4 regions of the Vibrio gazogenes genome follow, and region 4 is predicted to be linked to each of the others. Evidence: predicted binding sites of a transcription regulator. Region 4 holds the regulator's gene; each other region holds the start of a gene.
What was found. Region 4 encodes PurR, which represses purine synthesis genes. Its sites were predicted from a motif close to TNANGNAAACGTTTNCNTNA; they were not measured.
Positions count from the first base shown of each region.

Region 1: a site for PurR is predicted at 4,720-4,739, ahead of MKS89_RS11075 (uracil-xanthine permease family protein). Genes of this name have one in related genera too.
Region 2: a site for PurR is predicted at 6,461-6,480, ahead of glyA (serine hydroxymethyltransferase). Genes of this name have one in related genera too.
Region 3: a site for PurR is predicted at 2,509-2,528, ahead of purE (5-(carboxyamino)imidazole ribonucleotide mutase). Genes of this name have one in related genera too.

Region 1 is NZ_CP092587.1:2,494,812-2,502,696, forward strand. It holds gene MKS89_RS11050 (AI-2E family transporter) at 1-278, opposite strand, end outside; gene bepA (beta-barrel assembly-enhancing protease) at 715-2,175, shown strand; gene arsC (arsenate reductase (glutaredoxin)) at 2,194-2,544, shown strand; gene wrbA (NAD(P)H:quinone oxidoreductase) at 2,541-3,125, shown strand; gene MKS89_RS11070 (DUF2066 domain-containing protein) at 3,257-4,678, opposite strand; gene MKS89_RS11075 (uracil-xanthine permease family protein) at 4,782-6,023, shown strand; gene ybaK (Cys-tRNA(Pro) deacylase) at 6,100-6,603, opposite strand; gene ushA (bifunctional UDP-sugar hydrolase/5'-nucleotidase UshA) at 6,715-7,885, opposite strand, start outside.
Region 2 is NZ_CP092587.1:955,267-963,151, forward strand. It holds gene gmhB (D-glycero-beta-D-manno-heptose 1,7-bisphosphate 7-phosphatase) at 167-721, shown strand; gene treR (trehalose operon repressor TreR) at 769-1,722, shown strand; gene treB (PTS trehalose transporter subunit IIBC) at 1,911-3,338, shown strand; gene treC (alpha,alpha-phosphotrehalase) at 3,405-5,087, shown strand; tRNA gene MKS89_RS04435 (tRNA-Tyr) at 5,175-5,259, opposite strand; tRNA gene MKS89_RS04440 (tRNA-Tyr) at 5,313-5,397, opposite strand; gene MKS89_RS04445 (YitT family protein) at 5,608-6,213, opposite strand; gene glyA (serine hydroxymethyltransferase) at 6,535-7,785, shown strand.
Region 3 is NZ_CP092587.1:52,304-60,188, forward strand. It holds gene MKS89_RS00225 (DUF494 family protein) at 1-104, shown strand, start outside; gene MKS89_RS00230 (DNA topoisomerase family protein) at 115-684, shown strand; gene MKS89_RS00235 (5-(carboxyamino)imidazole ribonucleotide synthase) at 796-1,926, opposite strand; gene purE (5-(carboxyamino)imidazole ribonucleotide mutase) at 1,932-2,417, opposite strand; gene tsaC (L-threonylcarbamoyladenylate synthase type 1 TsaC) at 2,634-3,191, shown strand; gene hemF (oxygen-dependent coproporphyrinogen oxidase) at 3,209-4,123, shown strand; gene aroE (shikimate dehydrogenase) at 4,190-5,053, shown strand; gene MKS89_RS00260 (DUF1488 family protein) at 5,050-5,322, shown strand; gene MKS89_RS00265 (gamma carbonic anhydrase family protein) at 5,319-5,867, opposite strand; rRNA gene MKS89_RS00270 (16S ribosomal RNA) at 6,424-7,885, shown strand, end outside.
Region 4 is NZ_CP092587.1:2,116,242-2,124,126, reverse strand. It holds gene glgA (glycogen synthase GlgA) at 1-133, shown strand, start outside; gene MKS89_RS09380 (TfoX/Sxy family DNA transformation protein) at 267-857, opposite strand; cyclic di-GMP riboswitch class I at 987-1,072, opposite strand; gene purR (HTH-type transcriptional repressor PurR) at 1,215-2,225, opposite strand; gene elyC (envelope biogenesis factor ElyC) at 2,798-3,628, opposite strand; gene cmoM (tRNA uridine 5-oxyacetic acid(34) methyltransferase CmoM) at 3,716-4,495, shown strand; gene mukF (chromosome partition protein MukF) at 4,510-5,853, shown strand; gene mukE (chromosome partition protein MukE) at 5,831-6,562, shown strand; gene mukB (chromosome partition protein MukB) at 6,559-7,885, shown strand, end outside.

The DNA.
Region 1 (7,885 bases), 380 kb from region 4:
CAAATCGTTGGTATCAGCACGAATACAGCGACCAACATCAAACTGACGAAAACAGCAATAACCAGAATCACACTCAACGTTCTTGGGATCCCCATTCGAACCATATGTATGATCGGCCACTCCAGCAGGTAAGCCAGCACAATGGCAACCAGAAGCGGTGCAATTAAATGCCCCATAAAATAGATAATCAGGAACCCGAAGAATAACATTGCAAAAAGGCTAACGGCATGGGGGTCGGAAAAGCGCCGTTTGTACCACCGATTCAACATATCGAACATGTAATGACGTCCTTTTATTACGTGAAGTTGAGAATAACCATCGAATTACTTACATTCCGCGGATATATGCACATTGACCAATGAGATCTGAAAATATTCTAAGCTGGTTTTGTATTGATATTGTCAGATATGGGAGAGCCGACCTCATCACTAAAATATTGCTTTCTGGCATTGATGTTAAACCATAAAACAAAGAAGATAAGGCTGCACTATGTGTGTCAATTGGGAGGAAACAGCGTTTCATGCTTTCACTTGATGCTTATTATAGGGCTGTTATTGTATAGTGTTTTACAACGTATGCCACCGTTAATCATGCCGTAAAATAGGAAAATGGATCGCACAAAATCACTCTGCTGCTGATGTCGATACATCGGGGAAACCAATAGCAGAAGAAAAGGTCCTATAGTCAGGACTGTAAAGGAAAAATAGTATAAATATGATGAGTCTACCAATCAGAAGTTTACTCTGTTCATGCCTGTCTGTATCGATATTGTTATCTGCATCAGTCTCGGCTGATACCAATGATCTTCCTGATATCGGCACGGTCGCTGGCGCGACACTGAGTATTGATCAGGAAGAACAATATGGTGATGCTTACATGCGGATTCTCCGTAGCAGACAACCCATCATTAATGACCCGGTGTTAAATGAATACATTAATACACTGGGCCACCGTTTGGTTTCACATGCCAATGATGTGAAGACACCATTTACTTTTTTTCTGATCCGCAACCGTGAAATCAATGCGTTTGCTTTCTTCGGCGGTCACGTTGCGCTGCATTCAGGGTTATTTTTACATACTCGGACAGAAAGTGAACTAGCCTCCGTCATGGCGCATGAAATTGCCCACGTGACCCAGCGCCATCTCGCCAGAAGCATGGAAGCTGAAGCAAAACGTTCTCCGGCAACCATTGCTGCACTCGCGGGTTCACTCTTGTTAGCGATTGCGGCCCCTGAAGCAGGGATCGCGGCAATCACAGCGACAACTGCGGGCTCAGTTCAGAGTCAGATAAACTATACTCGGGCGAATGAAAAAGAGGCCGATCGCTTTGGCATTGAAACTTTGGCAAGATCTGGATTTGATCCCTATGCCATGCCAGGTTTTTTTGGCAAATTATCCGCAGAGTATCAATACTCCAGCCATCCGCCAGCCATGCTGCTGACTCACCCATTACCGGATAGTCGGATCACAGACAGCCGAGCCAGAGCACAACACTATAAACATGTAAATATCCCTTACGCCGAGAACTATCAATTAGCCCGCGCCAGAGTCGTCGTACGCTATGCCGGAATTGATGATAAAGCCGCGCTGGATTGGTTACGGCGCCAACGGAAAAAGAACGACCCGGTGATTCAAGCCGCCTGTGATTATGGTACCGCGCTGGTCTATCTCGACAATAAACAGTACGATAAAGCGGCACCGATTCTGGAACGTCTGCTTAAAGCCGAGCCACAAAACAACTTCTATCTTGATGCGGCATCCGATCTCTATATCGGGCAGGGGAAAGCCAAACAATCCATTCAATTACTCGCACAAGCGCTGAAACAATCACCTCATAATTCAGTCCTGACGATTAACTATGCCAATGCTTTAATGGCGGACAAACAATATCAGCGTGCCGTACAGACACTGCAACGCTATACCCACAATCATCCGGATGATCCGAATGGCTGGTCTATACTCTCACAAGCCAATAACCATGTGGGGAATCAACAGGAAGAATACGCAGCTCGCGCTGAATTGTTTGCGCTGAAAGCAAACTGGGATCAAGCGATCCAGTATTATACCCGGGCCAGCCAACTCGCCAAATTAGGCAGTTTGGAGCAAGCCCGTTACGATGCAAGAATCGACCAACTCATCACTCAGCGGGAACAATTCCTCGCTTTACAAAAATAATCCGTTAAAGGAGTCATTATGTCAGTCGTCATTTATCATAATCCCAAGTGTTCAAAAAGCCGGGAAACGCTCACCCTTTTGGAAAGTAAAGGGATTCAACCTCAGGTCATCAAATATCTGGAAACCGAGCTTACGCCCTCTCTCCTGAAAACACTTTATTCGCAACTCGGCGTTCACAGTGTCAGAGATATGATGAGGACCAAAGAGAGTATTTATAAAGAACTCGATTTAGCCCGTGATTCACTCAGTGATGATGACTTGTTTCAGGCCATGATCGAGCATCCGAAACTCATTGAACGCCCCATCGTCGTTGCCAACGGCAAAGCCCGTCACGGTCGCCCACCCGAGCTGGTGCTCGAGATTCTATGAGCCACCGAATTATTGTGCTTTATTACAGCCGCCATGGTTCTACTCTGGCTCTGGCGAGACAAATCGCACGAGGAGTCAATGCGGTTGCTGGTTGTGAAGCATTGCTGAGAACCGTCCCGGATATTCCCCCCTCAGCAGAGCCGCCATCTGATCCTTATCTGACATATGATGAATTAAAAGATTGCGATGGTTTGGCGATGGGAAGTCCGGTTTGGTTCGGCAATATGGCCGCACCACTCAAACACTTTTGGGATGCAACCACACCACTCTGGATCAGTGGCGCTCTGATAGATAAGCCTGCGTGTGTCTTTACGTCATCGTCATCGTTACACGGTGGTCAGGAATCGACACTGCAAAGTATGCAATTGCCCTTGCTCCATCATGGGATGCTTATTGTCGGTATTCCCTACAGTGAACCGGCATTGCATACCACTCAAAGTGGTGGCACGCCGTACGGGGCCAGCCATCATGCTGCGGTATCAGGTCAATTGAGCACAGAAGAAAAAACACTGGCGCAACGACTTGGTCAGCGTCTTGCCGCATTATCGATTCGAATCAACCCTGCCACAGCAAATACATAAACTGCCTCGTCTATAAGCTTTATCGTTTCGTTTATAGACTTTCTCACCTGTAAGCTTTTTCATCTGTAAGCATCTTCACCTATAAAAAATTAGGGCCATTCAGGCCCTTATTTTTGCTAATGACATAATTGTTACGGTGTATCTTGAGGGATCTGACTCTGGGACAAAGTATCTCGTGAATCCTCTGCCTGAGGAGCATCATCTGATGGCTCGGTCACCGAGCGCTGGCGCCACTGATATTGCAGTGAAGATTGACCGGTTTCTACTGGCGGATTGACCGTTGCTTGCGAATCAACATCATTCACGGACTTCTTTTCCATCGAATCCTTCGGCGAATGTGCCTCGGATAATGGTTGATCAGATAGCGGTTGATCAGAGAATGATTCGTCACTCAGAGTTCCGTCAACGGCGGCCTCTTCAGATGATGTAGGTTGCTCCGCTTGAGAAGATACAACGGGTTGTTTATCGAACGCCTCCTCTCCATCAGGTTTAGGCTGTCGCTCAATCAAATTGAGTGAATCCAGCTCCTGTTCAAATGCTTCCTGAGTGGTTAACAGATGCACCCGGAATGTGACTTCATCCCCTTGAATTCGGATGACATCAACACTCGCCACTGAGCTTAGTTGGTTGAGCGCTTGTTCCAGCTTGAAAAAGTGAATGGCCCGGCTTAAATGTTTCACATTGAGAATCATCGAATGAGACGATTGCCCGGCAACCACCACCCGATTTTTCTTGGCATAGTATTGCGTTAATTGATTAACCAACTGTGCAAGTTCGTCGTCACCACTTAAGCTCCCGCTCATTGGTGGCACCGAAATATCTAACAGTTTTTCTGGTGTTTGATCATAGAGCTTCCAGTTCAGCGTGTCTGACTGAGCCCGAATAATCAAAATTGCATCCGGATGATAACGCTCACTCGCATCACGAATAGGCTGAAGAAACTCACCCCAGATATCCGAAGCTTCAATACTGGTAATATCGTCAAAGTCACCGACCGGGACAATGAGAGGTAATCCTCGTTTTTCAGCCAATTGTTTCAATTGCTGAACATTCTCATTCGTGACGTTTTCCCATGCGATATGACGCTGAAAATTTTGGTCTTCAACATACCAGACAAGAATCGTCGCCCGTTTCACCGGCCAGAAAGGGAGTTGTGCCTGAGTCAGCAATGTTCGTATCTGCTTAGCACTAAACTGCATCTTGACTATCTTTTGGTCATCTTTCTGACCATAGCTAATCTGAGACAAATAAAGACGATTTTGAGACAGCGCTTTTTTAACCACTGGGTTATTCACAGCGTCTTGCTCCCCGGTCGCCCGAATAATCACATTCTCCATGCCCTGAATTCGAGCCTGAGACTCATCTTGTTCTTGATCAAGCGTGACTTCCGAACGATAAATATTGACCTGAGTTGCCGCATAACCGGAAAAAGTCAGGCATAACAAAATCAGACAAGCGAAATTTCGCATAGTAATCCAAAATACATCAACAATCGTGTCCCGATCATAAGCAACTATTGGTTTCCCGGCAAGAAAACCCTGCCACAATGGCAAATATTCCTGCTTCCCCCTGACAAAAAATAGCATCTTTGAAACATGGCAAACGTTTCAATAAGTGATAGAATCCTCAAAATTTGTCTTAATCAGGGAAAAAAACATGAAAAATGCCATATTAGGCGTGCAAATGCTCTTTGTTGCATTTGGCGCGCTGGTTCTGGTTCCGCTGCTAACGGGACTCGATCCAAACGTCGCTCTCTTTGGCGCCGGTATCGGAACCCTTCTTTTTCAACTTATCACCCGTCGCTCCGTCCCCATCTTCCTCGCTTCTTCTTTCGCTTTCATCGCACCAATCCTCTACGGCGTTCAAGCTTGGGGCATACCTGCCACAATGGGTGGTCTGATCGCTGCCGGAGCCGTCTATGTTTTGCTCGGCGGATTAATCAAAGTCAATGGCGCAGAGTTTATCCATAAACTTCTGCCACCGGTTGTCATTGGCCCAATCATTATGGTGATTGGACTAGGGCTTGCCCCGACAGCCGTCAATATGGCACTGGGAAAAACGGGAGATGGTTCCGTTCAATTAATTGATGGACAGGTTGCCCTCTGGATTTCATGTATTTCTTTGTTTACGACAATTCTCATCAGTGTCTTTGCCCGCGGCATGTTTAAACTGCTGCCGATTTTCGGTGGCATTATCGCCGGTTATACACTGAGCCTGATTTTCGATGTGGTCAGTTTCGAAGCGGTTGAGAATGCTGCTTGGTTCTCACTCCCTCACTTCACCATGCCTGAATTTAATATTAATGCCATCCTGTTTATGATTCCGGTTGCCATTGCGCCGGCCGTCGAGCATGTGGGGGATATTCTTTCTATCTCCAATGTCACCGGCAAAAATTATCTGAAAAAGCCGGGACTACACCGCACCATTGCCGGTGACGGCATTGCAACCATCGCAGCGGCAATGGTTGGGGCACCACCGAATACAACCTATAGTGAAGTGACTGGCGCGGTCATGCTGACCAAGGCGTTCAATCCCGTGATTATGACTTGGGCGGCCGTGACTGCCATTGTTTTAGCGCTGGTCGGCAAACTCGGCGCTTTACTTCAAACCATCCCCGTGCCAGTGATGGGCGGTATTATGATTTTGTTATTCGGCTCGATTGCTTCGGTCGGTTTGAATACCCTGATCAAGAATCATGTTGATCTGCACAAATCCAGAAATCTGGTGATTGTCGCGGTGACCTTGGTATTCGGTATTGGCGGTATGGCCTTCGGTATCGGTGAATTCAGCTTACAGGGAATCAGTCTCTGTGGTGTCGTTGCTATCTTATTAAATCTCATCTTGCCAGATGACCTGGGCGAAAACCATGTCGTTGACAATGCGCAGATTGAAGATTAATCCACACATCACGAATAAAAAAATCCCGGGAGCGTCAACGCCCGGGATTTTTATCTGCTCTGACAATGTGGGTGATTTATTGATGTTCCAGTCCCGTCGGTTCACTCTCTAAACATAATGGTAAAAATTTTGCGTGTGTCAGATCCGCCAGATCCCGAGGCGCTAATTCAATTTCCAAGCCTCTCTTCCCCGCACTGACGCAAATCGTTTCTTGGTTTTCAGCACTAGTGTGAATGAATGTCGGCAACATTTTCTTCTGCCCGAGTGGACTAATACCACCAACCACATATCCAGTTATTTTCTGTGCAATGTCAGGATTTGCCATTTCCGCTTTTTTTACACCAGCCGCTTTTGCCGCCAGTTTCAAATTCAGCTTTTGCTCAACCGGAATAATCGCGACAGCCAGCGCTTTAGGTTCGCCGTTCAGCGCGAACAGTAATGTTTTAAATACCTTCTTCGGATCCTGCCCGAGCACTTCAGCCGCTTCCAGCCCGAAGCTGGTATGATTCGGGTCATGGTCATACTGATGGATTGTATGAGAAATCTTCTTTTTCTTTGCCAAACGAATCGCAGGAGTCATACGTCAGTCCTTTTTATCAATCAAGCAATGCGCCACCTTCAGCAATTGAAAAGGCGGCAATTTTGCCGCCTCAAGTAAAAATCACTCGGGAATCCGAGTCAAACACTTTTTTTATTGATAAGTGATTTCACCTTTCGGTTGGTATAGCGAAGCATCAACCGGGCTATGGGTCTGTAAATACTCTTTTAAAACATCGGCATCGACAAATCCGGTATTCACGTAACCGACATGCTCCGTCAGTTTTGGATACCCATCCCCCCCGGCAGCATTAAAACTTGGCACGGTAAACCGATAGGTTTTTGTCATTTGAATCGGGGCACCACCAATTTTCACGTCAGACACACCGGAAGCACTGACCGTCATGGAAAGACCGGCAAACTGAGCATAAGCCCCCGAATCAACGGGTTTAGTCGCAACCTGATTCAGATAGTCAATCACCTCAGCACCAGACATATCGACATAGGTGATAATATTGGCAAAAGGCTGCACTTTCAGCACATCTTTATAAGTAACATCCCCTGATTCAATGGAATCCCGAACCCCACCGGAATTCATCACAGCAAAATCAGCTTTGACTTTATTCTTATGTGCCGTTGCAATTAAATGGCCCAGATTGGTTTGCTGAAAACGCACCACATTTCTGTCACCTTCCAGACGCCCTTTTACGGTGGCAATTTTTTGCTCTAATTTAGCCTTTCCTTTCTCTTCATAAGGCGTCAAAAACTTCAGTAACGCTGGATCTTCTGGTATCTGTTGATTGATCAATACGCGTTGTTTCTTGCCATTGCGCATCACTTTTTTCTTAAGATTGACGGGTATCAGTTGATAACTGACCATCTTCAACTGCCCATTGCGGAACTCATAATCTGCCCGACCCACATATTTGCCCCACTCATGCGCCTGAACAATATACGTCCCGTTCTGAATATCCGGCTGACACTCATCTCCCGGCTGAAAATGAGTATCGGCAACGTTCGGGGATTCCATACAAACCGGCTCTTGAGAATGACCACCCACAATCATATCCAGTGATCCGGGCTCCAGATAACGAGCGAGAGCGACGTCACCCGGTGCATTGATGCCATGTTGACCATTGACGTAATGCCCCATATGCGTCACAGCAAAAATCAAATCCGGCTGTTCTGTTTTTTTCAGTGTCGCGATCACTTTCTTCGCTTCAACTTTCGGATCTCTGAATTCAACATTACCGATATATTCCGGATTACCAATTTTCGCGGTATCTTCTGTTGTCAAACCAATTACCGCGATACGAACCCCTTGC
Region 2 (7,885 bases), 1.2 Mb from region 4:
AGTCAATCATTTTCGACGTCTAGACGTCTAAAAGTACTATTGTCGTCATTTGTTCGGAAAAAAGCAATCAAAAAACTGAAACGTGATACAAAGGGGATTTGGGTGTATCTCCGCCAGTGAGTTTGAGTATAATAGCCCACATTAATCAGTCCGATGGGGTAAAGCCTTGGCTAAACCAGCAGTGTTTTTGGATCGCGATGGTGTGATCAATATTGATAGTGGTTATGTTCATGATGAGCATGATTTCCATTTCATTGATGGGGTTTTTGAGGCAACAAAACGCTTGAAGGAGATGGGATATCTTTTAGTGGTGGTCACCAATCAAGCGGGTATCGCGCGAGGTTTGTTTAGCGAAGATCGCTTTTTGAGCCTGACTCAGTGGATGGACTGGAATTTTATTGATCACGGGGTTGAGTTGGATGGGATTTATTATTGTCCTCACCATCCTGAGCATGGTCTCGATAAATATAAGCAGGCGTGCGACTGTCGCAAACCCCAACCCGGTATGTTTATCTCTGCGCGTGATTTTCTCAATATCGATATGGCAAATTCGGTGATGGTTGGTGATAAACCATCAGACTTGATTGCAGCCCAGGCCGCAGGGGTTAGCACTTCAATTCTGGTCCGCACCGGAAAACCGATCACTGAAGACGGCGAATCACTTGCTGATGTTGTGCTTGCGAGTATCAAAGACGTTCCGGCTTATCTGGCGGCTCGTTGATATGATCACTGTATTACCGCTTCCGGCCGGAGTGAATTGAATTATTCATGAATCATAAGAAGTTAACTATTCTTGATGTTGCCAGACTAGCCGGGGTCGGAAAATCGACCGTGTCCCGGGTGTTGACTCAGGATGAAAGAGTGAGTCCTGAAACTCGGGCTAAAGTTCTGGAAGTGATTGAAAATTCTGGTTATTCGCCTTCAAAGTCTGCTCAGTCAATGCGAGGGGGCAGCCAGAAAGTCGTTGGTATTATTATTTCGAGACTGGAGTCTTCCTCTGAAAGCCGGGTTGTGAGTCAGATTCTGTCTGTTTTATATCAGCGTGGTTTTGATGTGGTGATCATGGAAAGCCAGTTCAGTCATGAGAAAACCGCAGAACATCTCTCGGTCTTGGCTAAGCGCCATGTAGATGGCGTGATTGTTTTTGGTTTCTCAGGTCTGGATTTATCGGTTTTGCAGGCATGGCAATATAAGTCTGTTGTGTTTGCCATGGAATCGGAACAGATCTCGACCATCAATTATGATAACAGCCAGATGATTTGGTCCTGTCTGGATTATTTGAGTCAACAGTCGTTATCGGATATCGCCTTCATCGGGGTCGATCCGGCAGATAAAACCACAGGTCAGCAACGTTTGGATGCATACTGTCAGTGGTGTAAACAATCCGGTATGGCACCGAATTATCAGACTGGGCAACTGAGCTTTGACAGTGCCTATACGCTGGTCGACCGGGTGATGCATGAATCATTACAGGCGATTGTCTGTGCCAGTGATTCTATTGCCATGGGGGTGATGAAGCGCCTTCAGGAACTGTCCCGGGAAGATATCGTCGTGACCAGTGTTGGCCGGAGCGAGTTGCTTTCTTTTTTGTTTCCAGATATTTACAGTGTTGATCCGGGATATGAAGCCGCAGGCCAGCAGGCTGCCGAGCTCTTAATCGAACATATCGAAGGTCAGAAAACCATCCGGCATCTAGTGCTGTCACCACACCCTACCAAGTGAGATCTACTTCTCATCATCCCGACTGATATTTTTCTCTGGTGTGATCTTTTTCATGCTATGGGACTGTTCCCATTTATTTTGGTTTCAGTTATGTCATGATTGTTCTGTGTTGTGGGAATGTTCCCATGACTGTGACGAATGACGATAACAATCGGACATACGCTGTATGCAAAGTATGAGAGGTCAATATGGCTCGCGACATACCAACAGATGACATCAGGAAACTTATCGCTCACATCGGTGGAGCAGACAATATTGCCAGTGTGACGCACTGTCTGACCCGTCTCCGTTTTGTCCTGAAAGACACAGATAGAGCCGACGGTAAGGCGCTGGAAGCACTGTCGATAGTGAAGGGATGTTTTACCAATGCCGGCCAGTTTCAGGTCGTTATTGGTACGGAAGTCGATCAGGTTTATCACCTGCTTGTTGACATGGCAGGTTTAAAAGAGGATTCCAAAGAAGAGACGAAAATTGCTGCACGGCAGAATATGAATGTGCTGGAACGGGGAATTTCCCATTTAGCTGAAATCTTTGTTCCTCTGTTGCCAGCCATTATTACCGGTGGTCTGATTCTTGGTTTCAGGAATGTGATTGGCGATATCAAAATGTTTGATGGTCAGACCCTGACTCAAATGAGTCAGTTCTGGGCAACGGTTCACTCATTTTTGTGGTTGATTGGCGAAGCCATCTTCTTCTTCCTGCCGGTTGGTGTGTGTTGGTCAACCGTGAAAAAACTCGGGGGAACGCCGATTCTCGGCATTACACTCGGGATCACTTTGGTTTCTCCACAACTGATGAATGCTTATCTGATCGGAAAACAGTTACCTGAGGTTTGGGATTTCGGTCTATTTACGATTGAGAAGGTTGGTTATCAGGCTCAGGTGATTCCTGCGATGTTGGCCGGGGTGGTTCTGGCACTGATTGAAACACGTCTGAAGCGCATTGTGCCGGACTATCTGTATCTGGTTGTGGTGCCGTTTGTATCGATTATTCTCGCCGTGATTCTGGCGCATGCAGTGATTGGTCCCTTCGGGCGGGAACTGGGGAATGGCGTTGCTTATATTGCTAAATCAGCGATGACCGGTTCATTTGCGGTTCTCGGGTCGATGGTGTTTGGCTTCTTATATGCCCCGTTGGTGATTACAGGTATCCATCATACAACCAATGCTGTGGATCTACAGTTGATGCAGCAAATGGGCGGAACACCTATCTGGCCACTCATTGCTTTATCGAATATCGCTCAAGCTTCAGCCGTTGTCGGGATCATTCTGGTTAGTAAAAAACAGGGCGAACGGGATATTTCAATTCCGGCAGCAATCTCTGCTTATCTTGGCGTGACGGAGCCGGCAATGTATGGGATTAACCTGAAATATAAGTTCCCGATGCTGTGCGCCATGATTGGCAGTTCGCTGGCGGCTGGTATTTGTGGTGTGTCCGGTGTGATGGCCAATGGTATTGGTGTTGGCGGCTTACCGGGCATTCTTTCAATTCAACCGCAGTTCTGGGGCACTTTTTTACTGGCGATGGTGGTTGCGATTGCTGTTCCCACACTATTGACCTTATTTTTGTACAAACGTGCTCAGGCGAAAAATGCCGTTGAGGTGGTGGGTGCATAGTCGGTTTTAGTGGTGAAGTTTATGACGATTTTGTTTTCTTTATTTTTAGGTAAGTGAGTATTGATGATGATTCAACCGACATCAACCGATCAATGGTGGAAGACCGCGACGGTATATCAGATTTATCCCAAAAGTTTTTGTGATACGAGTGGTACCGGGACTGGTGATCTACAAGGCGTGATCTCAAAGCTGGATTATCTGGCAGGATTGGGGATTGAGGTCATCTGGCTGACTCCGGTTTATCCCTCTCCAATGGTCGATAATGGTTATGACATTTGTGATTATTATGATATCCATCCTGAATTTGGCACATTAAGTGATTTTGAGCGCTTACTGGCAGAAGCCCATCGGCGTGATATCAGAGTGATGATGGATATTGTTGTGAACCATACCTCGACAGCACATCCCTGGTTTCAGGATGCGTTGGGTAATTTATCCAGTCCTTATCGGGACTACTATATCTGGCGTCCCGCCAAAGAGGGGGGAGTCCCCAATAACTGGCAGTCAAAATTTGGTGGGAGTGCCTGGGAGCCGGACTTCAATACTGGTGAATATTATCTGCACTTGTTTGCGAAAGAGCAGGCTGACTTAAACTGGGAAAATCCACACGTTCGTGAAGAAGTGAAGAAGATTATCTCATTCTGGGCTGAAAAAGGTGTCGATGGTTTTCGGCTGGATGTCATTAACCTGATCTCGAAACACCAGAATTTTCCGGATGATGATGCGGGGGATGGGAAACGTTATTACACGGACGGTCCGAGAGTTCATGCGTTTCTTCAGGAGATCAGTACGGCTGTGTTTCAGAAATATGGCTGTGTTACGGTCGGAGAAATGTCTTCGACGACCGTTGAACACTGTCGCCGGTACTCGGCTCTGGATGGCAAAGAACTCTCAATGGTTTTCAATTTTCATCATTTGAAAGTGGATTATCCCAATCATGAAAAGTGGGTCAATGCGCCGTATGACTTTATTGAACTGAAGAAAATTTTCAATCATTGGCAAACAGGCTTACACGATTCGGGATGGGGGGCTTTGTTCTGGTGTAATCACGACCAGCCACGGGTTGTCAGCCGTTTCGGTCATGAGTCTCAATATCGGGTCGAGTCAGCAAAAATGCTGGCAGCAACATTACATATGATGCAGGGAACGCCTTATATCTATCAGGGTGAAGAAATAGGGATGACGAACGCGGGGTATGTTTCGATTGAACAATACCGGGATATCGAAAGTCTGAATATGTATGACATTCTGGTGCATCAGCAGGGAATGGCAGAAGGAGAGATGCTGGATATTCTGGCTCAGAAATCCAGAGATAACGCTCGTACCCCGATGCAATGGAATCGTGAATTGTATGCTGGATTCAGTCGGGTAAAACCGTGGGTTGATGTGGCAGAAAATTATACTGAAATTAATGTCGCTGCTGCACTTCGGGATCCTGAATCAATTTTTTATTTCTATCAACAACTGATTCGGTTGAGAAAAGAACTGGACGTGATTACCTTCGGAGATTACCGGGATCTGTATCCGGATGATAAGGCGATTTGGGGTTATATCAGACAATCAGAACGGCAATCACTGATTTGTCTGAGTAACTTTTCTGAGCGGTTGCAATACTGTGAGTTACCTCCCGATATGATCAGTCGTCCGGCTCGCTATCTGTTGGGGAATTATACCGGACTCAATATGCAGCATGTAGAGACATACCAACGGTTAAGACCTTATGAAACCCGGATTATTTTATTGGATTGATAACAATGGTATAGAACAGGATTGTGATGGTCTGTATTGATGAGACACAGATAAGAAAAAAGCCAGCAAGATGCTGGCTTTTCTATATGGTGGAGGGGGACGGATTCGAACCATCGAAGGCGGAGCCGGCAGATTTACAGTCTGCTCCCTTTGGCCACTCGGGAACCCCTCCAGAGTTTTGTTCATGCCTGAATCAAATAAAGAATGATTCAAACATGTTGAATATGGTGGAGGGGGACGGATTCGAACCATCGAAGGCGGAGCCGGCAGATTTACAGTCTGCTCCCTTTGGCCACTCGGGAACCCCTCCAGGGTATGCACTTTATATTGAAGAAATATTCCCGACACATCTCTTCGGTGCGGGGCGCATCATAGCAAACCTATGCAGCCTGTAAAGACTTTTCTAAAAATTTATGACTGAGTGATGTCTTTTTGGACAAATGAGTTATTTCTTATTCAACATCAGGATATGTAAGACAAAATCCTGTGCACTTTCTTGTTTATGGTGAACTGTACTTGTCTATGGTGAACTGTAAGTGACAGAATATCGAGATGGTTTATGATTCATCGCAAGTACGATATTGAGTACCGCTGCGCTGAGTATTGAAACTGCAATTGTCGCTGGGGGAAGATAAAATAAGGATGCGCCGACAATTGACGCATCAATGCATAATTGTGTCTTACCCACAGAAATCCCGAACTTATCTTGAATCAATAAGCAGAAGACATTGAATCCGCCTAAGCTTGAACGGTGGCGGAAAAGGATCAGCATCCCCAGTCCCATGAAAAGCCCTCCGGTAATTGCACAGTAAATGACATTGACATGTGTCAACAGAATGAAGTGTGCAAATAGCTCGGTAAACAGGGAGACCAGTAGACCGGAAATCAAACTGTTCAGCGTGAACCGGCGACCAAACCGTTTCCAGGCGAGCAAATAGAAAGGGGCATTACATAGCAGATATAGCACACCAAAAGAGTAGGGGACTAATTGGTTGAATAATAATGCTAATCCGGCAGTCCCACCTGTAATTTCATTTGCCGCTTGCAGAAACATGATTCCCTGAGCAACCAAAAAGCTCCCGGTTATCATGGCAATAATATCTTCCTGAAATGTGTGTTTTTCCATCGATAATTAAAAGTATTGGGATAATTTGCGGAGAATACTAAAGAAAAGGTGATACTTTCGGTAGCTAGCGGTGGTAAATTCAGGTAAACCTATGTCTTTGGTTTTTTACATCATGTAAACCCAAAAGTTGACACTTGTGATGCTATCGTGGTGTGACTTTTCGGTATCATGAAAAAACTGCATGATAATTTGTCTATTTGGGCTTTATGACATAAACCAATTTAGGTAGAATACGCGCCAAGTTAAGTGACGAAAACGTTTGCGTTAAGTCAAAATGCAGTTTTATTAAACTTTCCAGTCAATCTGAGTCAGGAGATACAGATGCTTAAGCGTGATATGAATATCGCTGATTATGATGCGGATCTTTTCGCAGCCATTCAAGAAGAAACTCTTCGTCAGGAAGAGCACATTGAACTTATTGCTTCAGAGAATTATACCAGTCCACGCGTCATGGAAGCTCAGGGTTCTCAACTGACCAATAAGTATGCAGAAGGCTATCCGAGTAAGCGCTATTATGGTGGTTGCGAGTATGTCGATAAAGTTGAAACATTAGCGATTGAGCGCGCATGTCAACTGTTTAACTGTGAATATGCAAACGTCCAGCCTCACTCCGGTTCTCAGGCGAACAGTGCCGTATACATGGCATTATTGAATCCCGGTGATACGGTTTTAGGGATGAGTCTGGCTCACGGTGGTCACTTAACGCATGGTTCTCCAGTTAACTTCTCCGGTAAACATTATCATGTGATTCCTTATGGTATTGATGAAAGTGGTCAGATTAACTACGAAGAAATGGAATCACTGGCCGTTGAACATAAGCCGAAAATGATTATCGGTGGTTTTTCTGCTTATTCACAGATTGTTGATTGGGCTCGGATGCGTGAAATTGCTGATAAAGTCGATGCTTACCTGTTTGTTGATATGGCTCATGTGGCAGGTCTGGTTGCTGCTGGTGCTTATCCGACGCCGATTCCTCATGCGCATGTTGTCACAACCACAACACATAAAACACTGGCAGGCCCTCGTGGTGGTTTGATTCTGTCAAACGCTGGTGAAGAGATGTACAAAAAACTGAACTCTGCTGTATTCCCCGGTGGTCAGGGTGGCCCGCTGATGCATGTGATTGCGGCAAAAGCGGTTGCGTTCAAAGAAGCAATGGAACCCGAATTTAAAGCGTATCAGGAACGTGTGGTGCAAAATGCAAAAGCGATGGTTGCACAGTTCCAAGCTCGCGGCTATAAAATTGTCTCGAATAGTACCGAAAACCACCTCTTCTTAGTTGATTTGATCGACAAAGATATTACGGGCAAAGACGCAGATGCAGCGCTCGGTGCAGCAAATATTACGGTGAATAAGAACTCTGTGCCAAATGATCCGCGTAGCCCATTTGTGACGTCTGGTATTCGTGTCGGTACACCAGCGATTACCCGACGTGGCTTTACTGTCGATGATGCGAAAGAGTTGGCAAACTGGATGTGTGATGTGCTGGATAACATCAATGATTCAAGTGTGATTAATGCGACCAAAGCAAAAGTGCTTGAAATTTGTAAGCGTCTCCCTGTTTACGCCTAAGTCGTCTTCACATTCCGGTGATAAAAATAAACCCGCTTTAAGCGGGTTTATTGTTGTCAAATCAAGTCGATTCACAGCCAAACAAGATATTCAAAAGTGT
Region 3 (7,885 bases), 1.5 Mb from region 4:
AATGGATTATTCTGATGGTGCTATTCAATGTTCCGGGTAATGAGAGTGCCTATACGCTGATGGAAGAATGGTTGTATACCAAAGAGCAAGGCATTTTGCACTGATAGAGATTCAATGAGTCGTCATATAGATCAGCAATTATTTTCTGCACATGAACATGCTTTGGATGAAGTTGAGTCATGTCCCCAATGTGGTAGTGCGTTACAGTTGCGTCATGGTAAACACGGACCATTCTGGGGCTGCTCTGCCTATCCTGCATGTGATTATATTCGCCCGCGTCACCAGCAAGATGGTCATATTATCAAAGCCTTAGGTGTGCCCTGCCCTGAGTGTGGCAATGAGTTGGTATTAAGGCAGGGCCGTTATGGCATGTTTATCGGCTGTAGCCATTTCCCGCAATGTCATCATATTGAATCTTCCGATCCGCCCAAGACTGAACAACCCCGAGAGGTGTGTTGTCCGGAATGTCACACCGGTCAATTGGTTGAACGAAAATCCCGGTTTGGTAAGACTTTCTGGGCTTGCGATCAGTATCCGAAGTGTAAGTTTGCGATCAATGCTCCGCCAGTGATTGGGCAATGTAGCGAATGTGGTTTCCCGCTGTTGATTGAAAAAAAATCGGCATCCGGTATGACATTGATGTGTGCTGCCCGGCGGTGTGGTCATGTTCAAGAGACTGAATAGCTGAATGATGAAATAAGTTACCAAGGGCAGTGATACCCTTGGTTGATGAGTCGGTTATTTAAGCTCTGGTTTGAAAAATGTATCAAACCATGGACTGCATGATATCACTGATTATTTATGTTGGCTGGCGAATTGATGGACTGCTGGAAATGCATCTGCCGGAAGTATGTCAGCCAGCGAACAGATGATCCGCTCCAGCTCTGCATAGTAATCTGCACTGACATTGATATGTCCCATCTTTCTGCCTGAACGTTTTTCTTTACCATACCAGTGGATATGACATCCTTCCGTTGCCAGAATCTCTGAGGGGAGTGTATCTTCGCCCAGAATATTCACCATACATGTGGGGCGAATCAGTTTTGTACTGCCCAGAGGTAAACCACATACTGCACGTAAATGATTCTCAAACTGGCATGTATCTGCGCCCTGTTGAGTCCAGTGTCCTGAGTTGTGTACCCGAGGCGCGATCTCGTTGACAAGTAACTGCCCCTGAACATCAAAAAATTCCAGCGCAAGGACACCCACGTAATTGAGCGTATTCGCAACTGCTTCAAACATGGTTTTGCCCTGTTGCTGTAACATTTGCGCATCAATGGATGTTGATAGACTCAGTACACCATCGGTGTGGATATTTTCTGATAGTGGGTAAACAACCCATTGCCCATCTTTGCCACGAGCTCCAACCAGTGATACTTCGCGATCAAAGGGGACAAATTCCTCAGCAACAATCGCTTGATTGTCACTGGCTTCAATACATTGTTGCATTTCAGGCCAGATTGCATCGGCATCGGTTGTTGATTTTAGTCGCCATTGACCTTTTCCGTCATACCCGCCTAAAGCACTCTTCAGAACCATTGGTATACCGACATGGCGAATCGCACTGTCAAAATCATCTCTGGTTTTGATGACAAAATACTTGGCATTTTTGACGCCGGCTTCATCAAGCAGTGCTTTTTCGAGACGACGGTCACCACCGGTTTTGATGGCTTGCGCGCCGGGGAGTAGTTTCCCACTCTGTTCACACTGGTGGAGAACATCATGTGGAATGTGTTCAAATTCGGCAGTAATGACATCCGCTTGCTGAATAGCATTTTCCAAACCATGCCCTTGTACTTCCTGAGTCAGCGGATGAATCATCTGCCCACTGACCACATCGAAGGCGCTAATGTGAATGTTCAAGGGCGCTCCGGCAAGTGACATCATCCGCGCGAGTTGGCCTGCGCCTAAGACAAGTACGTGCATACTGGTTATTCCTCGGTTGGGTCTGGATGGGCAAGAACGGTATCTGTTTGCGATTGACGAAACGCTTCAACTTTTTGCATGACCTGTTCATCGTGAACACCAATGATTTGCGCTGCCAGAATACCTGCGTTCGCTGCACCAGCTTCACCAATTGCTAAGGTGCCGACCGCGATACCTTTAGGCATCTGAACGATAGAAAGTAGCGAATCCATTCCTTTTAGCGCCTTGGATTGAACCGGAACACCCAGCACGGGTAGACTGGTAAAAGCTGCGGCCATGCCCGGCAAATGAGCAGCGCCGCCAGCACCGGCGATGATCACTTTGAGACCACGTGCTTTGGCTTGACTTGCATAGTCGGCCAGTAACTGAGGTGTACGGTGTGCTGAAACGACCTTGGTTTCATATTCTACACCGAATTGCTCTAACATTTCTGCGGCGAGCTTCATCGTTGGCCAATCGGACTTCGAGCCCATTATAATTCCGACTTTCATCTCAGACTCCTTCAGGTTTATTGCAATACTCAAGTATGTTTATGCTGTCAACGTGCGACAATTTTGCGCGCATTATACGGGGAAATTTGCCGAAGGAAAACGTTTGCGTCCGGAAGGTTCCCCCGATAACGTATTTTCGGACAAAATTGATTTCGTTTTCTGGCATGATCGTTTGTACACTAGTGGCATCATCATTCGAGCATAATGAGAAGTATTGTGAATAATTTTGAGCAGGTGCTTGATGCGTTGCATCAAGGTGATGTGATTGCCTATCCGACCGAAGGCGTATTTGGCGTTGGGTGTGATCCTGACCAGCCTGACGCGATTCAAAAGTTACTGGAAATCAAAAACCGTCCGGTTGAAAAAGGGTTGATTCTCATTGCATCCAGTTATGCGCAGTTACAACCTTACATTGATGAAAGTCAGCTTTCAGCACAACAATTGGCCCATGTTCAAGCCAGTTGGCCGGGACCGGTCACCTGGGTTATGCCGGCCAGTGATCGTGTTTCGGTTTGGCTCTGTGGTTTGTTTGATACGATTGCCGTACGGGTCACGGATCATCCGCAGGTTCGGCAGTTGTGCGATGCTTATGGCAAGCCCATTACTTCAACCAGTGCCAATTTAACCGGCCAGCCGCCTTGTATGACGACAGAAGCGGTGCAGCAGCAACTTGGTCACTGTCTCCATGCTATTTTGGCCGGGCAAACCGGTGGGCGCGATAAACCCAGTGAGATTCGAGATGCACGCACGCTAGAAGTATTAAGACAAGGGTAGAGACAAGGGAAATCGCGATGAGTGGTATTGATAAACAGGCCGTTAAAACTTTTTTACTGCAACTACAGGATTCAATTTGTCAGCAGCTTGAAGCCGCTGATGGTATGTCCCGATTTGAGCAAGATGAATGGCACCGCGAACCGGGTGACCGATTGGGTGGCGGCGGACGTAGTCGTGTGATGTGTAATGGTCAGGTATTTGAACAGGGTGGGGTTAATTTTTCCCATGTCACCGGTCATGAAATGCCTGCGTCTGCAACGGCACATCGACCGGAGTTAAAAGGACGTCGATTCGAAGCAATGGGCGTTTCTTTGGTCATGCATCCCAATAATCCTTACGTTCCCACTTCACATATGAATGTTCGCTTCTTCATTGCAGAAAAGGACGGTGAATCACCCGTTTGGTGGTTTGGTGGCGGGTTTGACTTAACCCCATTCTATCCGTTTGACGAAGATTGCCATCATTGGCACCAAGTGGCGAAAGAGATTTGTCAGCCGTTTGGTTCAGAGGTTTATCTACAACATAAGGATTGGTGTGATCGGTACTTTTTCTTACCGCATCGAGAAGAAACCCGCGGTGTTGGCGGACTTTTCTTTGATGATCTGAATCAGTGGGATTTCGACACCTGCTTTGCTTATATCCGAGCGGTCGGTGAGGGATACACTCGCGCTTATCTGCCCATTGTTGAGCGGCGCAAAGACTGTCAGTTTACTGAGCATGAACGTCAGTTCCAGCTGTACCGACGAGGGCGATATGTGGAATTTAATCTGGTGTTTGATCGGGGCACATTGTTTGGTCTGCAATCGGGTGGTCGAACCGAGTCGATTCTGATGTCTATGCCGCCACTGGTTCGTTGGGAGTACGGTTATCAACCTCAGCCCGACAGTGCAGAAGCGTGTCTGACGGAATATTTGACGCCAAGAGATTGGTGACAGTGTTCGTCGGGAGTGATAGGGTCAAAAGATTCTTTTCTATTTTCTTTGAGTGAAGGCAAGGATATGGCTTATCAGGATCAGTATGCAGTATTCGGCAATCCAATCGGTCACAGCAAATCTCCTTTTATACAGACATTGTTTGCTCGACAGACCAACCAAGACATGGTCTATACGGCTGAGTTGGCGCCGATAGATGGTTTTAAAACAGCAGTAGATGCGTTTTTCTCTCGAGGGGGAAAGGGATGTAATGTGACTGTTCCCTTTAAAGAGGAAGCATACGCGTTTGCCGATCTGTTGACCGAGCGCGCCAAAATTGCTGGTGCGGTCAATACATTAAAGAAACTCGATGATGGCGGCATTCTCGGGGACAATACCGATGGTGCTGGTCTAGTTCAGGATTTATTGCAGTATCAGGTGCCCTTGAAGGGAGCGAAAATTTTGTTAATTGGTGCGGGTGGTGCAGCAAGAGGCGTGATTCATCCTTTATTAGCACAATCTCCCGACTCGATTGTGATTACCAACCGGACTTTCACCAAAGCACAAGATCTTGCTACTTTTTTCCAAGAACATAACCGTCAAAATCAAGACTCGTTAACATCCGTACCAGTCTCGGCTCAACCGATGTCAGAGATCCATACGGCATTTGATGTGGTGATTAATTCGACGTCAGCAAGTCTGTCCGGAGCGCTGCCGGATATTTCCAGTGATATCTTTGCAGAAAGAAGTGTTGCTTATGACATGATGTATGGCAAAGGGCTCACGGTTTTTAATCACTGGGCCGTGGAGAATGGTTGTGCTCATGCCTATGATGGCTTGGGGATGTTAGTTGGGCAAGCGGCGGAAAGCTTCATGCTATGGCGTGGCATTCGCCCCGGCACTCGGCAGATATTAAGAGAGCTGAGACGCAATTTGGAAGGCAGCCTATGAATCAGTCGATTCTTTTTCCCGATGTGCAGTCTTGGGATCAAGCAATGCAGCAAATCCGTTTCCCTGCTCAATGTCAGGGCGCGTTAATTGAGTGTACTGTTGCCGTTACTGTTCTGGAACAAATTGCCAACCAGCAGATAACGAATGAAGAAGAAGCTGTCAGTATTTTCTCTCAATATCGTTTCGATTGCGAAGAATTGGCCGAGCAGCTGATTGAGGATGAAGCATACAATGCGCTCGGGCAAATCGAACTGACCGTCTCTAATTAGCCGATATCTTCTACTTGATGAAGAAAGTCATCTTTATTCTGAACATAGTTCTCTGCAGATTTAACTAAGAAGGCTCGCTCTTCATCCGTGAGTGGGCGAGCCTGTTTGACAGGATTGCCCATATAAAGGTAGCCGCTTTGTAATGTTTTGTTGGGTGGGACCAAACTACCTGCACCAATCACAACTTCACTCTCTACAGTCACCCCATCAAGAATAATGCTGCCCATGCCAACCAGAACTCTGTCCTGAATCGTACAACCATGTAGCATTGCTTTATGACCTACAGTGACATCATCGCCAATAATCAGTGGGTAACCATTCGGGTTCGCGGCATTTTTGTGAGTGACGTGAAGAACCGAACCATCCTGAATATTACTTCTTTTCCCGATATGGATATGGTTAACATCGCCTCGGGCTGCCACCAAAGGCCAGATACTCGAATCATCCCCGATTCGGATATCACCGACTAATACAGCCGTACAATCCACATAAACACGTCGACCAAGTTCTGGGGCAATCCCTTTATAGCGCCGAATTGAACTCATGATGCTCTCCTCAAAATGTTAGTTTTTTGTTTTTCGTGATGTCGAATAAGGATAATGGCTTTTCTGTTTGGAGTAAAAATAGACTTTCTGCCTAAAAAACACCCGGTTGATTAGAAACATAGGAAAACTTATCAAAAAGGGCTTGCCAATCGAAAGGCGATGCCTATAATGCCCCTCGCTGACACGGGATAGCGGTGAGAAATCCCCATCTGTGTCAGTCCGGTCTTCACCGAAAAATAAATCTGAAAAAAGTGTTTGACACCAAGATTTATCTCGCTAGAATGGCCGCCTCTTCGAACGGAGAACGTTTTGAAGAATCGCTCTTTAACAATATAGACCAATCAATCTGTGTGGGCACTCGTCGATAAATATCCAATAAGATTTTATCAATGAACCGAGTGACCAATATCAAGTTGGAAAGCAGTTTACTGTAATCTGACAAGAGCACAGTCAATTCAGCATTACGTATGTAATGTGACTTTTTGCTTTCGCTTTTTTAAAAGCGGAGACGAAAAGCAGTATTCATTGAGCCGACACTTCGGTGTCACAAAAACTTTAATTGAAGAGTTTGATCATGGCTCAGATTGAACGCTGGCGGCAGGCCTAACACATGCAAGTCGAGCGGTAACAGAAAGAAGCTTGCTTCTTTGCTGACGAGCGGCGGACGGGTGAGTAAAGCCTGGGAAATTGCCCTGATGTGGGGGATAACCATTGGAAACGATGGCTAATACCGCATAATGTCTACGGACCAAAGAGGGGGACCTTCGGGCCTCTCGCGTCGGGATATGCCCAGGTGGGATTAGCTAGTTGGTGAGGTAAGGGCTCACCAAGGCGACGATCTCTAGCTGGTCTGAGAGGATGATCAGCCACACTGGAACTGAGACACGGTCCAGACTCCTACGGGAGGCAGCAGTGGGGAATATTGCACAATGGGCGCAAGCCTGATGCAGCCATGCCGCGTGTATGAAGAAGGCCTTCGGGTTGTAAAGTACTTTCAGCAGTGAGGAAGGATGTAGCTTTAATAGAGTTATATTTTGACGTTAGCTGCAGAAGAAGCACCGGCTAACTCCGTGCCAGCAGCCGCGGTAATACGGAGGGTGCGAGCGTTAATCGGAATTACTGGGCGTAAAGCGCATGCAGGTGGTTTTTTAAGTCAGATGTGAAAGCCCGGGGCTTAACCCCGGAGTTGCATTTGAAACTGGGAGGCTAGAGTACTGTAGAGGGGGGTAGAATTTCAGGTGTAGCGGTGAAATGCGTAGAGATCTGAAGGAATACCGGTGGCGAAGGCGGCCCCCTGGACAGATACTGACACTCAGATGCGAAAGCGTGGGGAGCAAACAGGATTAGATACCCTGGTAGTCCACGCCGTAAACGATGTCTACTTGGAGGTTGTGGCCTTGAGCCGTGGCTTTCGGAGCTAACGCGTTAAGTAGACCGCCTGGGGAGTACGGTCGCAAGATTAAAACTCAAATGAATTGACGGGGGCCCGCACAAGCGGTGGAGCATGTGGTTTAATTCGATGCAACGCGAAGAACCTTACCTACTCTTGACATCCTCAGAAGAGACTGGAGACAGTCTTGTGCCTTCGGGAACTGAGAGACAGGTGCTGCATGGCTGTCGTCAGCTCGTGTTGTGAAATGTTGGGTTAAGTCCCGCAACGAGCGCAACCCTTATCCTTGATTGCCAGCACTTCGGGTGGGAACTTCAGGGAGACTGCCGGTGATAAACCGGAGGAAGGTGGGGACGACGTCAAGTCATCATGGCCCTTACGAGTAGGGCTACACACGTGCTACAATGGCGTATACAGAGGGCAGCCAACTTGCGAAAGTGAGCGAATCCCAAAAAGTACGTCGTAGTCCGGATTGGAGTCTGCAACTCGACTCCATGAAGTCGGAATCGCTAGTAATCGTGGATCAGAATGCCACGGTGAATACGTTCCCGGGCCTTGTACACACCGCCCGTCACACCATGGGAGTGGGCTGCAAAAGAAGCAGGTAGTTTAACCTTCGGGAGGACGC
Region 4 (7,885 bases):
TTTGCAGCAGCCAGAGAAAAAGTTAGCGATACAACTGCGGGCGATGGAGCAAGATTTTCGTTGGGAAGAGTCTGCTCAGCAGTATGTCCAAATGTACGAAGCTGCATTGATGGGCTACTCGCATACGAATTGATTTTTATTCTATTGAGAAAATGATTGAGTAAAAAAAGCACCGTTAACGGTGCTTTTTTATTCCGGCTCGACGAGCAAACGGGAGTTGTATACTTCGGGAAATGTATACGATAGTAAAAAGCTTATTCAACAAATTAAATTTGCCGAGCTAGCTCGTCGCGTCTTGCCTGAGAAATCACAGACCAATGTTTTCCTTCAATCGCACCTTCTAATGCCCATAGGAGCTCTAGTGGTGGTTGTGTAGCGGGATGAGAGCTCAAAATCGCTTTATATGCGCTGAGAGAACCTTTTTGATGAAGCTCTTCAACTGAATTAATCCCTGCTTTACGTAGCATGCGTTCAGTTGCTAAGCGAAGGTTAGGCAGATCTTTCAAGCGTTTCGGTTTTGTCTCTACATGGGTCGTTTTTTCATTTTTTGCATTCAAATAGGCTTGTTTTGCAATATTGAAAATCGTGTCCGCATCATTCCAATAGTCTGCGGGCAGTGCAAAATATTTAGTCACAACAGGAAACCCACGTTTTGTATACACATAAGGTTCAAAACCTTTTGCTTTAAATGTTTCCAGTGAGTGACTGTCCGCCCGTATATGTAGTTTGTTTTGAACGACAAGTGCAAACATGATGTCGTTGACGAAAATACCAAACCCGCCGAACATTGAGCGTGATTTGACACGGCCTAGTTGTTCAAAAAGCCGCATTGAATCTCTAAGAATTGGTTTATCCATGCTTTTACGTCTCGGTGTATTTTTAAATGAATACGCCACCAAAGTCAGGTCCGAGAATGTAGCAAAAGAATGCAGAAGATATGTTAACAGAACGTCAAATGATTGACGAACATGAAATGCATTTTTGCCATCGGTAACCCCGCTACCTATCATTTTCATGGTTTAGGCCGGAGGCTTTGCGTCCCATCTTTTCAGATGGTTTGCCCTGTGCGTGACACTTTTCCAGTACGGAATTATGAAGTAAGTATGCTAATAACCACTCCACAATGTGTGATTCTAGTCCAATTAATAAAGGTTATCAATAGAAAGAAAGTGGTTGGAGGAATGACCACCCTCCAACGAAATGTAAAATTAATGTTATTTTTTATTTAAATCTTTTACGGTATTGCGTTCCACAATTTCAGGATGCATTTCAAACGTGCGGCGCTCATGCTCTTTACTTTTGATCCGTTCCAATAAGATTTCAAAAGCGTTTTTCCCGACCCGACGTTTCGGTTGGTGAATCGTTGTCAGTGGCGGAGAAAAATATTCAGAGATCTCAATATTGTCGTAACCGATCACCGAGATATCCTCAGGAATCTTGATGCCTCTTTGTTGTAAGCGACTTATGAGTCCTAAAGCCATCGTGTCATTGAAGCAAAAAACAGCAGTGGGCTGTTCATCCATCGCAATAATTTTATCAGCAGCCAAAACTGCTGTATCACATTCGAAGTTACCTTCTAGTATCCAGTTTTCATTCGGGGTCAAACCAGCTTCTGCCATGGCTCTGTAAAACCCTTGAATCCGTTCCTGACAAGCCGCTTTTGATAAATGTCCACTCAGACAAGCAATATCGCGGTGACCTTTATCAATCAGATACTTAGTTGCAAGGTAGCCGCCTTCTTCTGAGTTATCGATGATTTTGTCGGCTTGTGAGCTTTCAGGCCCCCAGTCCATAATGACTTTGGGAATATCACTATAGGTTTCGAGCATTTCCAGAAGCTCGGCAGTCAGGTCAGAACACATGACTAACATGCCATCGACCCGTTTTTCAGCCAGCATCCGGATGTAGTCGCGTTGCTTTTCGTATAAGCCACCGGTATTACATAAGATGAGCGTGTAGCCTTGTCGGTAACAATAACTTTCAACACCATCGATGACTTCAGAGAAGAAGGGGTTGGTCGACTGAGTTACTAACATGCCGATTGTACGCGTTGAGTTACACTTCAAACTCCGAGCCACAGCACTTGGTGCATAGTTCAGAGTTTTCACGGCTTCCATGACTTTTTCTTGAGTCGTTTCTGCCACAAATCGAGTTTTGTTAATTACATGTGAAACAGTTGTTGTTGAAACTCCCGCCAAGCGGGCAACGTCTTTTATCGTAGCCATAGGTATTGTCCTGTCGCTTATGCTGAAGATCCAGCAATCCGGAGCAAATCACAATTGAATGTTTAGTTATGAAGATTTTATCTATTTGTATAATCGGATAACCCGCACAGAAATGACATTCCGAGGTTATTCTGCGATAAGGACAAAAACCGCTAAATTTAGCGGTTTTTGTCTAGGGGCTGTTGACCTTTCGTGATGGTTTTTGCAGCAATTTGTCGTGCATTTAGTCAAGGCAGGTCATGTGAAGTGTAGCGATCTACATGAACCATGACCTAACGCTGGATAAATGAGCGACAAATGCTGCCCAAAGGGTTCATCTGAACGTGTCTTGCTCTTTGTTACGGGTCATTTGCTTAGGATAGCTAAGCGGCATGCCCCGCGCCGCGATCAATACCCGTTCAGATTGAACAAAATTCAACCACGAAAGGTCAACAGCCCCTAGTATAGAATATGCTTTAACCGCGAATTTTAGACTGCCGATTCAGTAATAGCAATCAAAATGAAGCACTCGTTCCACTCAACGGCTGAATCCAGACCGTAAGTCTTGATTCACATGCAGAGATAACATCATGCTACCGCTCTTGTTTTAACGGTTTTTCGACGGTCGCTTCCTGATTAGCAACCCAGTTTTTCAAATAGCGCCAAAACCTTCCCAACGTTTCATACCAATATTTTTCTGTCTGCTCGAGATAAATCGCCTTAGGGGCATATTTTATCCACGGTTGCGCTATATTTTTATAGGACAGGTAGTTGGTCGGTGCCGGGATCGGAGTTAGTCCGGCTGATTGAAATTCATGCAACGCACGATCCATATGACTGGCAGAGGTGACGAGCACTAATTTTCGCGATCCGACAAAACTCGCGGCTAACTGGGCTTCTTCCCAAGTATCTCTGGCACTTTCCAGTAACACAATATCTGATTTTGCCACACCGAGTGATAAGGCTACTCTTGCCAGCATTCGGGCATGACTGAATCGAGTACCACCTGCATATCCGGAAAGAATTAGGCGAGACCCCGGATACATCCGCATGATTCGGATCCCTTCAGTAAGCCGCATCAGCGCTGAGCGACTGAGCTGAGATGTCGGTGGGAGTTGGTCATCGACGATATGACCACTGCCGAGAACCATAATGTAGTCAATGCTACCCTCAACGGGTAAAAAAGCTGAATACTTACGTTCCAATGGTGCGAGAAGGCGATCTGAAACGGGTTGAAATGATGCTAGAAACAGCAACGAGTAAGAGAACAGAACAATCAGGCAACCGGTTTTCCTTTTTGTTGAAAACATAATCATCATGAGGCCAATAAAACCGATGATGAGCAAGGCGGGAAGGGGCATCATTAATGCAGCTATGATTTTTTTAAGCTCAAACATATAAGAAATAGTCCGAAAAAACAGCAATTGAGATTAAAAACGAATAATCCTCTTTATTCCTGCCATTCCTATGACAGAATAGCAGCACGATTCGTTATCATAACTCAAGCTACTGTGACTGAAGATCGCAATTTCGACGATATTGCCCACAAATTTGCAAAAAATATATATGGCTCTGACAAAGGTATGATCCGACAGACCATCGTATGGGAAGATATTCAAACTATTTTAACATCATTTCCTCCGGAACAGCTGCCACTTTCGGTGCTGGATGCCGGTGGCGGGTTGGCACAGCTATCGCAACGGCTCGCGATGCAGGGACATCAGGTGACATTATGTGATCTTTCTTCTGAAATGTTGCAGTTGGCGCAAACCGATATTGAAAAAAATGGTCTGCTTGCGCAGTATCGCTTTGTCCATGCGGCAGTACAGGATATGCAACAATATCTCACTGATCCGGTTGACTTCTTGATGTTTCACGCCGTGATGGAGTGGCTAGCCGATCCGAAGGATGCGTTGGAAAAATTACTGGCTCAGGTTCGGAGCGGTGGCGTTGCGTCTATCATGTTTTACAATCATCACGGATTAGTTCTGAAAAATGTCATATGCGGGAATATCCCCCATGTATTAGAGGGTATGCCATATCGCAAACGATTTAAGTTGCAGCCGCAGCAAGGCCTGAATCCAGAGGTCGTCTATCAATGGATAGAAGCTTGTGGATTCAGTATTGAAGGCAAAAGTGGTATTCGCTCGTTCAGTGATTACATTGGTAATCGCCAGAATATGGGAGAATACACGGAAGAAGATTTACTGGCGCTTGAAAGGCAATTATGTCGGCAAGAGCCTTATTTATCTCTGGGTCGTTATATTCATGTATGGGCCAGAAAAAAGTAAAAATGATGGAAACAATGATAGACGAATTGGCGCAACAAGCCGAAGTACAACCAATCGATGAATTGGTTGGATGGGTCAGGCAGCATGACTTGTCTCTCAACCTGGATACCGAGCGGCTCGCATTTTTGATTGCGATAGCCGTATTGAGTCGGGATCGCTTTGATGACGAACTCGGTGAAGGGGAATTACATGATGCATTTGCGATCGTCACTCGGTTATTTGATGAGACCGGTGAAGCATCCGCTTTTCGGGCCAATAATGCGATCAATGAATTGGTTCACCAGCGGCTTATCCGGCGTTTTACCAGTGAAGTGACCGATGGTGCGAGTATCTATCGATTGTCGCCATTGGCAATAGGCATCACTGATTATTATCTGCGTCATCGTGAATTTTCTAAACTGAAGTTGTCGATTCAACTGTCGATTGTTGCGGATGAAATGGCAAAAGCCAGAGAAGCGGCTGAAAAAGGTGGCACGGAGTCTCACTGGCAAAAGAATGTTTATGGCATCTTGAAATATTCCGTGGGTGAGATTTTTGATCAGATCGATCTCAACCAGCGAGTGATGGATGAGCAGCAACAAGAGATCAAAGAACAGATTGCCCAGTTGTTGAATAAAGATTGGCGTGATGCCATTCAAAATTGTGAATCACTCTTGTCAGAGACGTCATCGACGTTGAAAGAGTTGCAGGATACGCTTCAGACTGCCGGTGATGAAATGCAGACGCAGATCCTTGATATTCAGGAATGTGTTTATGGTGAATCCGGACTGACGTTTATTGAAGAAACATTATTTCAGTTGCAGCTCAAACTCGATCGAATTATCAGTTGGGGTCAACAGGCTATTGATTTATGGATCGGTTACGACCGGCATGTGCATAAATTCATCCGGACCGCGATTGATATGGACCAAAACCGTGCGTTTAGTCAGCGCTTACGTCAGTCGATGAACGACTACTTTGAGGCCCCTTGGTTCCTCACTTTTGCCGATGCTGAGCGCTTCATGGATATGCGGGATGAAGCCTTGGTTCTCCGTGACGATGAAGTCACAGGACAAGTCCCCGAAGATGTTGAATACGAAGAGTTTCAACAGGTCAACGATGTGCTGGCAGAGCAGATCGGTGAGATGCTGACCGTGCATAAAGAGCAAGGTACACCGATTGATCTCGGCATCATTTTAAAGAATTACCTCACAGAACATCCAAAAACGCATCATTTTGATTTAGCCAGAATCGTGGTCGATCAGGCCGTCCGGTTAGGATATTCAGCGTCTGATTATCAGGCGATTCAACCGGATTGGCAGGCAATCAATGAATTTGGTGCAAAGGTACAAGCAAATGTCATCGACAGATATGAATGAATACATGCCAGAGAAACTGGTTAAAGCACTTTCCAATCCGTTATTTCCGGCACTGGATAGTTTATTACGTGCCGGCAGGCATGTTTCCGGTGAAGATATGGATAATCACACATTTTTGTCCGATTTTGAGCCTGAGCTGGCTCAATTTTATCAGCGTTATAATACTGAGTTGGTGCGTGCTCCCGAAGGTTTCTTCTATTTAAGACCGCGTTCCACATCATTGCTTAACCGGAGTGTGTTATCCGAACTCGATATGTTGGTCGGCAAGGTGCTTTGCTTTTTATATCTCAGTCCTGAAAGACTGGCCCATGAAGGGATTTTTACACATCAGGAATTGTATGAAGAGTTACTCACGCTGGTCGATGAGAAGAAGCTGATGCGGTTGGTGACTTTCCGGGCCGGCGGGTCGGATCTGGATCGGGAAAAGCTATTTGAAAAAGTCAGGACGTCCTTAAGAAAACTGCGCCGAATGGGCATGCTGGTCGTTCTGGGAGAAAGTGAAAAGTTTCGGATTACCGAGGCGGTCTTCCGTTTTGGTGCAGATGTCCGTGTCGGTGATGACATGCAAGCAGCACAATTGAGATTGATTCGTGACGGTGAAGCGGTCATTCCAGGCCAAGACGTTCATGAAGTGGCGGAAGATATCGATGAGGCGGCAGCAGAAACGACCTCATCAGAAGCATTAACAGGATTTGAAGGTGAAGCATGATTGAAAGAGGTAAGTATCAATCGCTGACCATGATCAACTGGAACGGTTTTTTTGCCCGTACATTTGATATCGATAATTTGGTCACCACGCTTTCCGGCGGGAATGGTGCGGGGAAATCAACCACAATGGCGGCCTTTATCACCGCACTGATCCCGGATCAAAGCCTGCTGCATTTTCGTAATACCACTGAAGCGGGTAGTTCTCAGTCTTCGAGAGACAAGGGATTACACGGTAAACTTCAACCCGGCACCTGTTATGCAGCGTTGGACGTGGTCAACTCGCGCAAGCAGAGAGTGTTGTTTGCCGTCAGGTTACAACAGGTTGCCGGTCGGGATAAAAAAGTCGATATTAAACCGTTTCTGGTGCAGGGAATCCCCAGCCATATCCGGCCCACTGATATTTTGATTGAAACACTCTCCGATCAACAGGCGCGGGTTAGGGCCGTCAGTGAAGTCAAAGATGCTGTTGCAGGTTTGGAAGGGACGCAGTTCAAAACATTTAGCTCAGTGGTGGATTATCACACCCAGATGTTTGAATTTGGCGTTATCCCGAAGAAAATGCGTTCGAGCAGTGATCGTTCCAAATTCTATCGTTTGATTGAAGCATCCTTGTATGGCGGGATTTCCAGTGCGATAACGCGCTCGTTGCGGGACTATTTATTACCGCAAAATGGTGGTGTGAAAAAAGCGTTTCAGGATATGGAAGCAGCTCTTCGGGAAAACCGGATGACGCTTGAAGCGATCAAAACCACCCAAGCGGATCGGGATTTGTTCAAACACCTGATTACTGAATCGACCAACTATGTTGCGTCTGATTACATGCGTCATGCGAATGAGCGCCGTAGTAAAGTTGAACAGGCCCTAACATTCCGCCAGACCTTGTTTGGAGCGCAGCAAACCTTAGTCACGCAAAGTGAGTTGCTCACACGTGTGAAAGAGGAACTGGATGAACTGACAGCGCATGAATCGGCATTGGAACAAGATCACCAAAGTGCATCTGATTATTTGCAATTGGTTCATAACGCTTTGCGTCAAAAGGAAAAAATTGAGCGTTACCGAGACGATTTGGAAGAGCTGAATGAACGGCTAGAAGAACAACTGATGGTGGTTGAGGAGGCTCAGGAACAGACGCATGAAGCAGAGTACAATGCCACGATTCTAGAAGATGAAGTCGATAGTCTGAAGTCGCAACTGGCTGATTATCAGCAGGCACTGGATGTTCAACAAACCAGAGCACTCCAGTATCAGCAAGCGGTTCAGGCACTCGAAAAAGCGAAAACAGCACTGGATGATGAAAGTCTGACGGCTGAAAATGCATCGCAGA